2 linked regions of the Puniceicoccus vermicola genome follow. The protein of the gene in region 2 binds, or shares a complex with, the protein of the main gene of each other region. Links are inferred from orthologs where the notes say so. Each region holds a gene or a part of one and is shown on either strand. Other genes may lie near its edges. The genes, in order: H5P30_RS00015 and uvrB.

Region 1 (7,463 bases), on a different replicon or contig from region 2:
CGCGTTACCGCCGGAAAATCCGGATTTACTTCATCAGCAGCATCGACCGGGACTGTTTAATGACCCGAGAGATGTGGCGCTGCTGTTTGGAAGTCAAACCGGTGTACTTACGCGGAAGGATCTTGCCCGTGTCGGTGACAAAGCGGGTGAGTTCCTCGGTATCGCGAAAAGTGAGATCGGTAGGATTCTTGGCGTTAGATTCTGTGCCTTCGTTTTCAGACATAAGCGATGAAAAGTATAGGAGGAGGAGGGTACGGCAAGCATAATATTTGCAGAAGTTTTCAAGGGGCGAAGTTTCAGGTTGAAAGTAGGGCAGTAGCTTCAGCTGCGCCCAATGCGTTGCCCCTCAGCCTGTTCAGCCTCTCCGCTTTGGGAGCGCTCAAGAGGATTCTATTCTCGGGGGCCGAGGTGTGTTCGAGAAAATTTGAAGAGAACCTGGCATTCGCGCACAGGCTGGCAGCCTGTGGTACTTTTGTTAGGCCGATGCGTTGCCTCTTCGCTCGCGCTGGCCCTCGGCCGTCCTCCCAGGGGATGTCAGTCCCGTCTCCTCTGCGAGTCCGGAAAGCCAGGCCGCGCAGCTGAAGCTGAGCGGTTACGGAAATGCGCCTTTCTGGAGTAGGGCAGTAGCTTTAGCTGCGCCCAACGCGCTGCCCCTCAGCCTGTTCTGCCCCTCCGCTTTGGGAGCGCTCAAGAAGATTCGATTCTCGGGTGCCGAGGTGTAATCGAGAAAATGCGAAGGGTCTAGGAATTCGCGCACAGGCTGGCAGCCTGTGGTACTTTTGCTGCGCGACCTCACCGCCTAGGCCACCGCCAAATCCCTCTTTACCACGAACTCCGGTATCGCACCGCCTCGTAGTAATCGGGGCGGACGGAGGAGAGGAAGCGGCTGGGTTGCAATCGACGTGGGGGGCCGCCTTGTGACTGGACCATGGGGTAGGAGAGGAAGAGTTCGTCTTGGGCGCGGGTGACCGAAACGTAGAAGAGGCGGGTTTCCTCATCGAGATTCCCTTCTTCGACGGCTCGATTCAGGGGGAACATCCCGTCGGCGAGGCCGAGGATGAAGACCACTGGGAATTCGAGGCCTTTGGACTGGTGGATGGTGGTTAAACGGATCGTCTCTTCTCCCGGCTCGATCGAACGGTCGCTCGCTTCCGAGTTGAGAAGAATGAGCTGGGCGAGCAGTTCGCTCAGCTCTTCGAATCGCGAGGCGAACCCCACGACCCCAGTCAGGTCTTCCTCGCGGGATTTCCAGTTGGGATAAAGAGTCCGCAGGTAGGTGCCGTACCAGCCTTCGACGGCGAGGCGAACGACTTCGTCCGGGCTCTCGTCGTGCGCTGCGTGATAACAGTCGCGCAGGGTGGTTGCCAGAGATTCCCAGTCGTCGCGGGCGGGTGCAGGGACCTTTGCCACCACGGCTTTGGCGCCAAGGACATCGAAGAAGTTCTGTTGGTTTTTCTCCGCAAAATCGACGATGAAGGCGTACAGTTTCTCGGCGGTGCGGGGACCCACTTTAGGGAGGAGGCCGGCGAAGCGGAGGAAGGCGGTGATGTCGCGTGGGTTGGCCACGAAGCGGATCTGGGCGACGATGTCCTTTACGTGGGCCTGTTCGAAGAATCGGACTCCGCTGGTGATTTGGAAGGGGATGCCGGTTCGCGATAGCTCCATCTGCAGGTCCATTGCCTGGAAATGGGCCCGGTAGAGGATGACGATGTCGCCGTAACTCCGACCGTTATCGACCATTTGCGAAATTGTGCGAATGACGAATTCGGCCTGTTGGGTCGTATCGACCGTGGAGACGAGAATGGGCTTATTTCCATCCGGACGTACGGCTCGCAGCTCTTTGCGGAAGCCTCCTCCGGTGTGGCCGTCAAGGACGCTGTTGGCGAAGGAGAGAATTTGCGGGGTGCTGCGGTAATTCGTCTCGATCTTGAAGATATTCCCGCCGGGATGACGGTCGGGGAAGGTCATGATGTTATTCAGCTCAGCCCCCCGCCAGGTGTAGATGCATTGGGAGTCGTCACCCACGGCCATGACTCGGTGGTGCGAGCCGATGGTGTCGACAATCGCGGCCTGAAGCCGGTTGGTGTCCTGATATTCGTCGACGAGAACCTGATCGAATTTCTGGGTGCAGTAGTGCAGAAAGGAAGGATCCGTCTTTAATAGTTTGAGCCAGAGTTCCAGGAGGTCGTCGTAGTCGGCGACATCCTGCTTACGCTTTTCCTTTTCATAGGCGGCGGCGAATCGTCCGATGTCCGGGCCCAGATTGGCAGGATAGGGGTAGCGCTCGCGGGCCATCACCCCGACGTCTTCCAAGGTATTGCGCGCGTAGCTGATGAGGTTGGCGATAACCTTCGGCTTCGGGTTGTTTTTGTCCTTGAGAAATTTCGGGTCAACGCGGCGAATCACATCCGAGAGGAGCGATTCGGAATCGCTTTGGTCGAGGATGTTAAACCCGGGATTGACTCCGACGGGTCCGCCAAATCTCCGCAACAGTCGTTGGCCGATATGGTGAAAGGTGCCGCCCCAGAAAAGCTTGGAGGAAACTCCGGTAAGATCGGCCACCCGATCCAACATTTCCCGTGCTGCCTTGTTCGTGAAGGTGAGGAGAAGAATGGCGCTCGGGTCCACCCCTTGGTCGAGAAGCCAGGCCACCCGGTAGGTGAGAGTTCGGGTCTTCCCGGATCCGGCGCCCGCCAAAACCAGAGACGGGCCAAAAGGAGCCGTCACCGCGGCATATTGCTCCTCGTTCAATTCCTCTTCGAAATTGATGCCGGAGGTGAACTGAGGCTCGGGGCCCTCTGCCGCTTCAAAAAAGTCCATCCTTCCGATGTTTGGAGAGGAGTGGTTGCGCTGCAAACTTGAAAATAGGGCAAGAGGCAAGAGGCAAGGGGCGAGGGGTTAGGGGAGAGGAGCGGATGCTTCGGGAAGAAGCGGGGTTTTGGGGCGCGGAGACGTCGCCCCCGGTAGCGCGGCTTGGCCCAAGCCGCATCCCTGGTTCGTGAAAATGCTCTTGTAGGGGACAAGTATAGAGACTCCTCCCTTGCTTGCAGGGGAGGTGCTTCCATCGGAAGCGGAGGGGTTCTGCTGGTCCGGACGACCCTGTCTGCATTCAAGGGCCTAAAAATCTTCAAACCGGTAAACCTTCTCATCTTGCCCACGATAGCCCGGCTTGGCCCAAGCCGCACCCCACCCAGGAATACAGCAAGAATTTTTGCTAGCGGTCCGGTAAGGTTTCTGTCGGATTCCCTATCCCGCTCCAAATTGCCGCCAGGAGGCTTCCGCTCAGGTTGTGCCAGATACTGAAAATGGCACCGGGCAGGGCGGCCGCGGCCGAAAAATATTGGAGGGCAAGAGTGACGCTGAGGCCTGAGTTCTGCATGCCCACCTCGATGGCGATGGTGCGGCTGGTGATCCGATCACAACGGAAGAGACGGGAGAGACCGTATCCGAAGCCTAAGCCCGTGGCGTTGTGGAGAATGACGGCGACGAAGATCAGGAGACCGCTGTGCAAGAGGTTCTCCCGGTTGAGGGCGACGATAATGGCGATGATGAAGACAATCGCTGCGACGGAGAGGAGGGGGAAAACGGAGCGAATCGAGTCGAGCCGACTGCGGAGGGCCGAATTGATTGCGGTCCCGACAAGGACAGGAGCGGCCACGATTTTCAAAATGCTGACGAGCATAGCTCCAGCGGGAACTGGCACCGTTTGGTGCAGGTAGAGCCAAGTGAGGGCCGGAGTGAGTACGATGGCGGCGATGGTCGAAGCGAGAGTTAGGTTTACGGAAAGAGCCAGTCGTCCCCCGGCGAGGTAGCAAATGACGTTGGAGGCGGTCCCTCCGGCACTCGCACCGACGAGGACCATTCCCGTCAGTTCCGCCGGAGTTAAGTTCAGAAGGGTTCCAATCAGATAGGCCGCAGCGGGCATGATCCCGAACTGCAGCATCATGCCGATTCCAAGCAGCTTGGGTGTGCGAAAGACCTCACGAAACTCATTCCAAGTCAGCGATAGCCCCATTCCGAGCATGATGATCGCCAGCAAGGGAACAATGGCGTTCTTGCAGGCGACAAGCGGATCGGGCCAGACCAAGGCCAATGCCGAGCCGAGCAGGGCCCAGATCGGGAAAAGGCGGGTCGTCAGGGTAAGCATGATTCCTTCTCTCTTCATGAAAGGATTGGCCCCAATCCGCAATGATAGATCTGTGACGTAAGTCTGTCTGCATTGGGGACGAAGAGCTTTCAAGCTCTGTGGGAGTGTTCCTTTAGGTCTGCCTCTGCTGCTTTTGCAAGTAGGGCAGTAGCTTCAGCTGCGCCTGCGTTTGCCTCTCCGCCTCTGAATGCCCAGAGATTTGAACGTTTGCGGAGATTGGGTCGGCTTTCAATCACAGGCTGGCAGCCTGTGGTACTCTTGCTGCGCCTAGCGTTGCCTCTGCGGCTGTATCGACGAAACCTTACGGCAGTACATAGGCTCGCGCTTCGGGATTCCAGATAAACTGATCCCGGTTGGCGGCGATCCAGTCGGCGACGTCAATGGGATCCCCAATGGCACCGGTATGAAGGCGGACCGCCTTGAGGACTTGATCGGTCCGGTATCCGTCTTTCGCATTTTCTCGGAGAGCTCGTTCGGCGAGCTCCAAACTGCCGGATGCGCCGTGTTCCAAAGCGATCGGAACCATGTTGGCTCGCTGGTATCGATTGGATAGGCGAGGGAGGGCGGTTTCGATCGCAGGGCGAGGATCGACGTCGGGGAGGCTGGCTAACATTTGTGCAGCTTCGCCGGGTCTATCCCCATACCGGGCGTGCTCAAAAAGAGCGTCTTCGGCGCGGTCGGGGTTGAGGCGGATGGCCGCTTCCATGAGATCTCGATAGTTCCCAGTGTGTTGGTTGTTTTCAAATTGTTGGGTTCCGGCGATTACTCCCATGAGTTGGTCTTCCACTTCCGTTACCTGATAGTCCTTGATGAAATCGACAAAGGCACCGGATTTTCGAAATTGACGGATGACCTCCTCGCGATGGTCTTCGGGGATTCGACCCTTCAGAGCGTCAACGAGTGCCATCCGCTGAGCCCAGTCTTGAGAGCCGACTAAATTGAGGCGCTCCATCAAGAGGTCGATCGAGTCTGGTCCCATTTCGCGCATTTGTTTTACCAGATCGTTGTTCGAACTGTAGTGATTTTGGCCCAAAAATCTGCGTAGGATTGCGTCGATTTTTCCTTCGGTCGTGGGGTAGTCCGAAAGATCGATTCGGTGGTATTGGTTTCGACGTCCCATCACCTCCCGGATTTTGTCGCTTCCTTTTGGATCCTCTGCCAGTCCGGCCAATTTGGTGCTAAACCATTCGGTATCGGCGAACTTCGCTTCCAGGGCCTCATCGATGGCAGCTTGGAGGACTGCTTCCGACATGAGTTCTTCCTCAACGGTGGGTTCTGACTTGGATCGCTCCCATCCCTTGGAAAATTGGTCGCCGCTGTTTTCTGATATCTTTCTGGGGTTGTCGGACGGGTTCGTTTCGTCGGGAGATTGCAGCAGGACGATAATTAACGCGCATGCCCCGAAGAGGCAGCCGAGTATGCCGGGGATATTTTGCATGAAACTGACTAAAATCAGAGCGTTTCTTCCTGGGTAAGGCAAGGCTCAATCGGTTCCTCATGGAGGGGGGGCGGGGGCGACCTACTGATTGTTCAGGAGAGGAGAACGATGGTCTCCGATAGGATTTTAAAGGGTAAAAGCTCTTCCGTCCTCGCATGACTTTCCCCGCGTAAGCCTGTCGAATGCAGTCGTGCGATTTCAATGTCTTCATTGGGGATTTAGCGGAGAGGGTCATTTCCTGCAAAAAATTGAGAGACTGCCTTTGCCTGGTCCTATTGGTTCGGGGAATGGCAGAAGCACTCCCTGCCGTGTCGGGACGATCTATTGACAGGTTTGTCAGCAGGAATCATCTTGGTGGGTATGACATTGGACACCAAAATTGAAGAAGCGCTAAATCACCAAATTAATCAAGAGATGGCTGCGGCCTATAGCTATTTGGCGGCCTCTGCTTGGTTCGATGAGAATAATTTCGACGGTTTCTCCAAATGGATGGATCTCCAGCGCCAGGAAGAATTAGAGCACGCTGGGAAGCTGATCGATTACTTGCACGACCGAGGCGGGAAACTCAGCCTGGAAGCGGTACAAAAACCGAAGGCCGAGTTTCAATCGGTCATGGAAGTTTTCGAGAGTGCTCTCCGCAACGAGGAGAATAATACGCGTTCGATTCACGCCCTCTACAAGCTATCGGCAGAACAAGACGACTATCCCACCCAGTCCTTCCTGAAGTGGTTTATCGACGAACAAGTCGAGGAGGAGAGGACGATGAATGATGCGATCGGAATGCTCGAACTCGCGGGTGATGACCGTTCTGCCCTTTTGGTTTTAAATCAGCAGATGGGCCAGCGCCGTCCGGAAACGGATTAATTCGCTGAAAGGCAGCCGTGATTGATCACCCCCGAGTTTGAGTTCCTCCGGTCACTGATTTTGCCATACCGACCGGTTTGGGTGTATTTCTTCGTTTTGTGGGTTTCGGTTCCGCACCGCAGCGGATCGAGCGCCGCCCTAACTCGTTTTTCTGAAGCGGAATGCCTCAAGAATCATTCTGTATCGGGTAACCGTCCGAGATAACGGGCAACGATAATTGCTCTTAGTTCTTCGGTTGTGGCGGGAATTGGTCGAGTATTGAGGTAATGATTTTTTGAATATTTTCCTGATCGGGAGCATCCTTGCCAAGCCTCTGAGACAGGGCTCCGCGCCAAACCAGTTCTTGGGAAAGGTTGTCAATCACGTCGATGACAAAAGTCCCTTCCTCATACTCTCGGTAGGAAACATCGGCAGTATCGATCGATCCGTAGAATGGTGAACGTGGAGAAGCGCCTGTGGTGACGATGAAAGAATCGATATCGGTCCTTGTCTTTGTGATCGTGTCAAAAGCGACAAGGAACTCGGCTTCGGTCGAACTCCGAATATATCCTCGCTTTTCGAGGGTCTCAACAATGGCTCTTTCAATCCTTCGGTCGACGATGGGGCTTAATATAACTTCTCGGAACTCTCCGTTGTTCACCCGGGTTGCTAGATCAAAAGTCGTGTAAGTGTTCAATCGCTCCGAAGCTCCGTGGTCATAGTCGACCATAGGTGTCGTGGTGCATCCGGAGAGAAACCATAAGGCTGCAAGGGCGGGATAAAAAGCGAAGCGCATGGATAGAAAGTCTTCATTTCGGTGACGGAATCAAGTGAGTTTGTCGCAATCTCATTCCCCGCCTCGGCTGAAAATCCTCTTGAGGGGGGACTTCCCCGAGCCTAGGGAAAGGGGCACGGCGTTCGACCGTAGGCTGGTCGCCTGTGGTGCTTGGGGAGGAACCGACTTGATTCAGAGTTTGGCCTTTTCCCCCAAAAAAAAACAGGGGGCATGGCTGCCCCCTGTTGAAAGTTGAGAGG
Region 2 (7,423 bases):
CGTATCCGCGACGGGCTTCCATCAGCATCGATCGGCCATGGTCGGAAAACGGAAACTCGGCAATTTGCAGAGAGTCTCCCAGATTCTCACGAATCGTCTCTTCAGAGGGGCCAACCGAGGCAATCTGTGGATCGGTGAAGACCACAGACAAGACCTTGTCATAATCGACGGGCATTGGCTCGAGTCCCAGTGAGTGGCGGGCGGCTGTTTCACCCTGCAAAATGGCGATATGGACGATCTCGTGAGGGCCGGCGCAGTCGCCTGCGGCGTAGATCCCTGGATGAGAGGTCATTTGGTACTCGTTGGTGCGGATGTGCCCGCTGGAGCGAGTTTCTATGCCGATCTCTTCGAGTCCCAGTTTCGCGGTGGCTGGCTTGCGCCCCAGCGCGTTGAAGAGGAATTGCGCTTGCCGAATCACGGCCCGGTGTCCCTGGCGGAACTGCACGGAAACTCCGTTCTCGTTCGGCTCGATGTTTTCGATGTCGGTGTGGGTGAATAGTTCAACCCCTTCGTCGATCAATGCTTCTTCCAAGACCGCAGCCATATCCGGCTCAAAATCGGAGAGAATGTGAGGGCTGCGCTGAATCATGATGACCTTGGAGCCAATCCGGCAAAGAAACTGCGCCAGCTCACAGGCGACGACTCCACCTCCAAGGACGATGACCGATTCGGGAACGGTATCGAGGTCGAGGATATCATCGCTGGTCAGGAAGGGAACGTCGGCCAGCCCGGGGACATCGGGCACCGAGACATGAGATCCAGTCGAGATTAGGATACGGTCCGCAGAGATCTGCGTCCCGTCATCAAGGATAACCGTCCGATCCGGACCAAGTTTGCCGTTCTGGCGAAACAGGTGGTAGCGGTCCGATTCAATCTGCGAGCGGCGGTGTCCGGCGAAATCGGCAATCATATCCAACTTGCGCTGATGGAGGGCCGCCATGTCGACTTGAGGGCGGGAGATATTAAGTCCCAATTTGCGGCTTTCCCGGGCCAGTTGAAGAACATCCGCCGAGTAGAGGAGCGTTTTCGAAGGCATGCAGCCGCGGAGAATACAGAGCCCTCCGAGCTCTTTGCTTCCGTCAACAATCGCGACTCGTTCGACGTGCTTTCTCGCCAGTGATGCTGCGTTGTATCCCGCGCTGCCGCCCCCGAGGACGAGAAAATCGAAATGATCTTGGCTCATGTTGCCCGGTCAGAATTGAGAGATTTGCCCACGAATGCAAGCTGACGATCCCTTAGGCATTAGGGAGGCAGATGGAGGTGGCAATCTCGTTGGCGGTCTCCTCGTCGTAGAGGTCGGCGACGATGGAAAGACCGAAGGCGACGGCGGTTCCGGCCCCGCGGGAGGTGATGAGGTTCCCATCCTGGACCACGGGGTCAGGGAGGATTTCCTGAAGTTCTTCTGCGACCGAAAAATGCGCCGTATAGCGCTTTCCCGAAAGAATGGCCGCTTCATTGAGGACGGTCGGAGCAGCGCAGATGGCTGCAACCAGGAGGTTCTTCTCGTAGAATTCGCGAACGACCTCGAGGACAGCAGGGTTCTTTCGAAGTGATTTTGCCGCTGGGCCTCCGGGGACAATCAGGGCATCGAAGGGTTCATTGCGGCAGTCGGCCAGGAAGGTGTCTGCCTGAAGGCGAACCCCGGTTTTTCCCTCGACCAGCAAATCCGTACCGGTTGCCGCGAGAACGACTTCGGCCTCGGCGCGGCGGAGAATATCAATCGGGCTGATGGCCTCGATCTCTTCGAAACCATTTTCCATAAGGACCAGTACTCGCTTCTTCATGGAGGAAAGATGAGGGACAACTGGAGGAGTTTCAAGGAATCGCCGGAATTTGCCGTCTGGACGAACGAAGATCAGACCAGCATTTTGCAACGGGACCGGATAAGCCGTTCTCCCCGTTGACCGAATCAAATTTTCGGTCAGTCTTGGGGAAATGGGAGAGTTTCGTTTACAGTCAGACTATCAGCCGACCGGGGACCAGCCTCGGGCCATCGAAGAATTGGCGGATTCGATTAAGACCGGAAACCGTTATCAAACCCTGGTGGGGGTGACTGGATCGGGAAAGACTTTCACCATGGCGAATCTGATTCACCAATTGAATCGGCCAGCCTTGGTCATCTCCCACAATAAGACTTTGGCCGCCCAGCTGTTCTCGGAATTTAAAGGATTTTTTCCGGATAATGCCGTCGAATACTTTGTCAGCTACTACGATTACTATCAGCCGGAGGCCTATGTCCCGCAGACGGATACCTACATTGAGAAGGACTCCTCGATTAATGAGGAAATCGAGCGTCTCCGCATATCAGCGACGAGCTCTCTCTTGACCCGCCGGGATGTCGTCGTCGTGGCCAGTGTCTCGTGCATATATGGCTTGGGGAGCCCGGAGGATTTTCGCGAGATGATGATCGAGATCCGTCCGGGAGAAGAGCTCGGCCGGGATGCTTTCCTCGAGCGGTTGGTTGAGAATCTTTACGAGCGCAACGACGTGGAGCTCTCGCGGGGGAAATTCCGGGCTCGCGGGGAAGTGGTCGATGTTTTTCCGGCCTACCGGGAGAGTGCGATTCGAGTCGAGTTCTGGGGAGATGAGGTCGAATCTGTAAAACCACTCGATCCGCTTACCGGTGAGACCGGGGAGGCCTTTGAATATTTCTTCCTCTATCCCGCCAATCAGTACATCACTCCGAAAGATAAGTTAAAAGGGGCCGTGAAGGAGATTCGGAATGAGTTGGATGGTCGCGTCAAGGAGTTCGAACAAGACCAGCGCCTTCTCGAAGCCCAGCGAATTCGGATGCGCACCGAGTATGATCTCGAGATGTTAGAGGAGATCGGTTTCTGCAGCGGGATCGAAAACTATTCCCGGCATCTCAGTGGAAGAAACCCCGGTGATCGTCCATTTTGCCTAATCGATTTCTTTCCCGACGATTTCCTCCTCATCATTGATGAGAGTCATGTAACGGTCCCGCAAATCGGGGCCATGTTCAACGGGGACCATTCGCGCAAGAGCCGCCTCGTTGATTTCGGTTTCCGCCTTCCTTCCGCTCTCGATAACCGCCCCCTCAAGCCAGACGAATTCCGTGAAGTCACCGGTCAGACCCTTTTCGTCTCCGCAACCCCCGCTCCGTATGAGATAGGGATCTCTCAGAAAGTTGCCGAGCAGATCATCCGCCCAACCGGATTGGTAGACCCCATCATGGAGATCCGGCCGATCAAGGGACAGGTGGAGGATACCATGGCCGAAATCCGCAATACCCGTGAGAATGGAGACCGGACCTTAGTCACTACCTTGACCAAGAGAATGTCCGAGGACATTGCCGACTATCTACGGGAAGATGGGATCTCAGTAGAATATTTGCACTCAGACATTGATGCGATCGAGCGGGTTGAAATTTTGAGGCGGCTACGTTCAGGAGAATTTGATGTTCTGGTCGGAGTCAACCTCCTGCGAGAAGGCCTGGACCTCCCCGAAGTGGCCCTAGTCGTAATTCTCGATGCCGACAAAGAAGGCTTCCTCCGAAGTGAAACCAGCCTGATCCAGACCGCAGGTCGCGCCGCCCGCCATGAAAAGGGGAGAGTCATCCTCTACGCAGACCGCATCACTGGATCCATGCAAAGGGCCATTGATGTGACTGAGTACCGCCGCGAGAAACAGCTCGCCTACAACAAAGAGCACGGCATCACTCCAACTGGAGTACGAAGAAAGGATCAATCCAGCCTACATCGCCCCAAAGAAGAACCTACCCCCATGGTAGTAGCCGAAGGAGTAGGGGACGAGGACGTAGCCGCCGTCATTGCCGAATTGGAAGAAGAGATGCAGCAAGCCTCCCTCGACCTTGAATTCGAACGCGCCGCAATTCTCCGAGACCAGATCCAGGCGCTACGCGATGGAGAAGCAACATTACCCAGTTTTTCCGGTGGAAAAAGCACCCGAAAGAAGAAGGCCAAGGGTGGGAAATACCGGCAGAAGAAGAGGTGATTGAAATCAATGATCAACATAATGTATTCAGATTATTGGATTTAATAGAAACGTTCTATTAAATTTGACGATAATACATCGATAGGTGATAGTAGGGTATGGGCAGACGCAGACATCGTATTTCGGATCAATTGGCTTATTATCATCTGATGAGTCGGACTGTGAACGGAGAAGCTCTCTTCGGGGATCGGGAGAGGGAGGTGTTGCGGAAGATGATCTGGCAGGTTGCTGAGTTTTCTGGGGTTCGGGTGGTTACTTATGCGGTCATGAAGAACCATTTCCATATTTTGGTGGAGGTGCCACCAGCAGGGACGGAGGTTTCGGATGAGGAGTTGGTTCGTCGGTATCGGAAATTGTATCCTAAGCCTACGCCTTGGAATCCGATGCCTGCGGAGGTTTTGGAGGGGCATTTGAAGGATAACTTTCTTGATGGGAGGGAGTTGCGCAAGGAGCTTACCCGAAGGATGCATGATGTATCGGAGTTTATGCGGACTCTGAAGCTTCGGTATACGCTTTGGTTTAACCGGTCGCGTGATCGTTTTGGGCCGCTTTGGTCGGCTCGATTTAAGAGTGTGCTGGTCGAAGGGGATCGGTGGGCTTTGCGGACAGTGGCGGCCTATATTGACCTGAACGCGGTTCGGGCCGGGCTGGTTTCGGATCCTAAGGATTATCGGTTTTGCGGGTATGCGGAGGCTCTCGGCGGTGGCCGATTGGCTCGGGCTGGGCTCTCGGTGGTGGATAAGGACCTGGCTGGTTATCGGCAGACTTTGTATGGGGCTGGCGATGGTGAGAAAGAGGGGAAAGCGTCTATTTCTCACGAAGAAGCGGTTCGGGTTTTGCGGGAGGAGAAGGGGAAGTTGCCTCTTTCAGTGGTTTTGCGGTGCCGGGTGAGGTATTTTTCGGACGGGATGGTGCTGGGATCGGAGGACTTTGTGCGAAAGGTCCGAGAAGATGAACCGGAGGGGAGGCGGGCGCGAAGACCTCACCCTCTACGGGGGAGTTATTGGAATGGGCTTGCCGTCGGGACTGGATTGCGGAAGCGCTTGTTTGAGTAGTCGGTAGCTACTCGCAGCTTTCCCGGCTGCCTTGAATTAGGAAGAAGTTGGGAGATTCTGGGTCGCTCCTATGGCTTCTAGCCGTTGGTTTACGCGATCGAAAATGCTCTGTGGATCCAAGCCGAAGGCTTGGCGGAGGTCTTTATTCGAGTTGCCGTGTTCGATAAATTGATCGGGCCAACCAATCCGCTCTACGGGGGTTGGGATTCCGGCATCGGAGAGATCCTCTAAGACGGCTGTGCCAAATCCGCCGGTGCGGACGTGATCCTCCAGGGTTACGATGAGTTTGGCGGATTTTGCCTGTTCCTGGAGGAGGGCGCTGTCGATTGGCTTGGCGAAGCGGGCGTTGACTACTCCTACACTCAGGTCGCTGATTTCGGCGATTCTAGAGGCTATGGTTTCGGCTTCGGAAATCATTGTTCCCAAGGCCCAAATTTGGACGTCTTGGCCTTGGCGGATCACTTCTGCTTTTCCAATTTCGAGGATTTTGGGTTCCTTTTTGATCGGAACTCCCGTGCCGCTGCCGCGGGGGTATCGAATGAAGGCAGGGCCCTGATGCTGCAGTCCGGTCGCAACCATATCGGTGAGTTCATCCTCATTTTGAGGCTGCATGATGACGGTCCGCGGTACTCCGCGCAGGTAGGCGATATCGAAAAGTCCGTGGTGGGTGGCACCGTCGTTCGGAGAAAGTCCGGCGCGGTCCATACAGAAGAGGACCGGTAGGTTTTGCAGGCAAATGTCGTGGATGATGGGGTCGATTCCCCGCTGGAGAAATGTGGAATAGATGGCGCAGACGGGATGGAGCCCGTTGGTGGCCATTCCCGCGGCGAAGAGAACGGCGTGCTCTTCGGCAATCCCTACATCATAATACTGCTGCGGGAGGCTGTCGCGCAACTTATCGAAACCCGTTCCGCTCGGCATGGCAGCGGTTATTCCGACGATGGTCTTGTCCTTTTTGCAGTGAGCGACTACGGCTTCGCCGACAACATCTTGATACTTGGGGGGACTTCCCGGAGCGCCGGGTTTGGAGGACCCTGTCTCCGGATCGAAGGGGGAGGTGCCGTGAAAGCGCTCGGGTTGAGCGATCGCGACATCACTTCCTTTGCCCTTTTTAGTGATGACGTGAAGGACTAGTGGTTCTGGAGCGTTGCGCGCGAACTTGAGGTATTGTTCGAGCTCGCCAATATTGTGGCCATCAATCGGCCCGATGTAGCGGAGGCCGAAATTTTCGAAAATGGAGGAGGAGGCAAAAAAGTCTTTGGTCTCCCGTTTCCACTTGGAGCCAAGGCGGATGAGGGACTCTCCTCCGGGAACGCGTTTGAGGAATGCTTCAAAATCCTCATTCATCCGATTGTAGATCGGAGTCGTGATGAGTTCGTTGAAATAGCGGGAGAGGGCGCCGACGTTTTTGTCGATGGACCATTCATTGTCGTTGAGGATGACGACTAGCCGCTTGGTCGAATCGGTAATGTTGTTCAGGGCTTCGAGAGTGATCCCGCAGGTAAAGGCGGCGTCGCCACAGACGGCCACGACGTTTTCATCGGTCCCCCGCTGATCCCGGGCGGCAGCCATGCCGAGTGCGGCGGAGAGGGCAGTGCCCGCGTGTCCGGCGCCGTAGCAGTCGTGCTCGCTTTCTTCGCGGTTGAGGAATCCGCTATAACCGTCCTTTTGCCGGATCAAGTTGAACTTCTCGTCATTGCGGCCGGTGAGAAGCTTGTGGACGTAGCCCTGATGGGAGACGTCGAATACGAAGCGGTCCTTGGGAGTGTCAAAAATGCGATGGAGGGCGATTGTGAGCTCGACGACGCCCAGATTGGGGCCGACGTGACCTCCATTGGCGGCCGTTACTTCAATGATGCGCTTGCGGATTTCCGTGGCAAGCGGTTCCAGTTGGCTCTTGTCGAGGGCCTTTACGTCTCCGGGATTCCGGATTTTGCTAAGAATGGATTCGGGATTCACTTCGATTGATTCTCTTCGGGGGTGGTCCCTTCGTCAAATGGTTCAAGGGAGAGTTCCTCATCTTCGCGCACTTTTTCGATGCGAAGAGCGGCTTCATTGAGTCGTTTGTGGCAAGTCTTGAGCAGTTTCATTCCCTTTTCGTAGTCCTTTACCAAGTCGTCGAGGGAGGGCTCGTCTTCCTCCAGACGGGAGACGATTTCCTGCAGCTGCCCATAGGCCTCTTCATAGGAAAATTTTTCCAATTCCATTTTGCTCATTCTGAAGGGTATCTTGAGGGTTGAATGGGCAATCACAAGCCGTCTCCCCATCTTTCTTGCAAAATTTCCCGCAAGCGCGTCCATTTGTCTGGATGACCGCACCCATTTTTGCAGCCATAATCCTCCTCACCCTGAAGTGTTGCTTCGAGTTTTTTCTCGAAAAGCTAAATTCCACGC

Evidence for each region.
Region 1: the proteins of uvrB (region 2) and H5P30_RS00015 are in contact, whole or in part, in a crystal structure (PDB 7EGT), measured with the Thermus thermophilus proteins. The link is inferred for Puniceicoccus vermicola from one-to-one orthologs. Residues at the interface, in WP_096411307.1 of Thermus thermophilus: Glu23, Leu25, Arg26, Asp27, Gly28, Glu29, Arg30, Phe31, Arg55, Glu326, Asp327, Phe328, Glu379, Ser382, Gln383, His398, Gly400, Arg401; in WP_096412145.1 of Thermus thermophilus: His654, Arg656, Phe657, Gln666, Asp668, Glu669, Lys680, Arg681, Leu682, Ser683, Lys685, Tyr686, Ala687.

Annotation. Positions count from the first base shown.
Region 1 is NZ_JACHVA010000001.1:1,565-9,027, forward strand. What follows is about bases 322-3,276. They hold H5P30_RS00015 (ATP-dependent helicase), read right to left. Parts: upstream 2,821-3,276; coding sequence 823-2,820; downstream 322-822. Other genes in these bases: H5P30_RS00020 (bile acid:sodium symporter family protein), read right to left, coding at 3,215-3,276. Outside these bases: rpsR (30S ribosomal protein S18), read right to left, coding at 26-223; more of H5P30_RS00020, read right to left, coding at 3,277-4,165; H5P30_RS00025 (hypothetical protein), read right to left, coding at 4,449-5,585; H5P30_RS00030 (ferritin), read left to right, coding at 5,946-6,449; H5P30_RS00035 (DUF4136 domain-containing protein), read right to left, coding at 6,673-7,224. UniProt on the Escherichia coli protein: A helicase with DNA-dependent ATPase activity. Unwinds DNA duplexes with 3'-5' polarity. Translocates on single-stranded DNA with 3'-5' polarity. Initiates unwinding more efficiently from a nicked substrate than double-stranded DNA.
Region 2 is NZ_JACHVA010000089.1:15,836-23,258, forward strand. What follows is about bases 1,541-4,455. They hold uvrB (excinuclease ABC subunit UvrB), read left to right. Parts: upstream 1,541-1,935; coding sequence 1,936-3,975; downstream 3,976-4,455. Other genes in these bases: H5P30_RS11510 (DJ-1 family glyoxalase III), read right to left, coding at 1,541-1,784; H5P30_RS11520 (transposase), read left to right, coding at 4,074-4,455. In the rest of the region: H5P30_RS11505 (dihydrolipoyl dehydrogenase family protein), read right to left, coding at 1-1,183; more of H5P30_RS11510, read right to left, coding at 1,236-1,540; more of H5P30_RS11520, read left to right, coding at 4,456-5,030; dxs (1-deoxy-D-xylulose-5-phosphate synthase), read right to left, coding at 5,067-6,989; xseB (exodeoxyribonuclease VII small subunit), read right to left, coding at 6,986-7,246; H5P30_RS11535 (M48 family metallopeptidase), read left to right, coding at 7,339-7,423. UniProt on the Escherichia coli protein: The UvrABC repair system catalyzes the recognition and processing of DNA lesions. A damage recognition complex composed of 2 UvrA and 2 UvrB subunits scans DNA for abnormalities.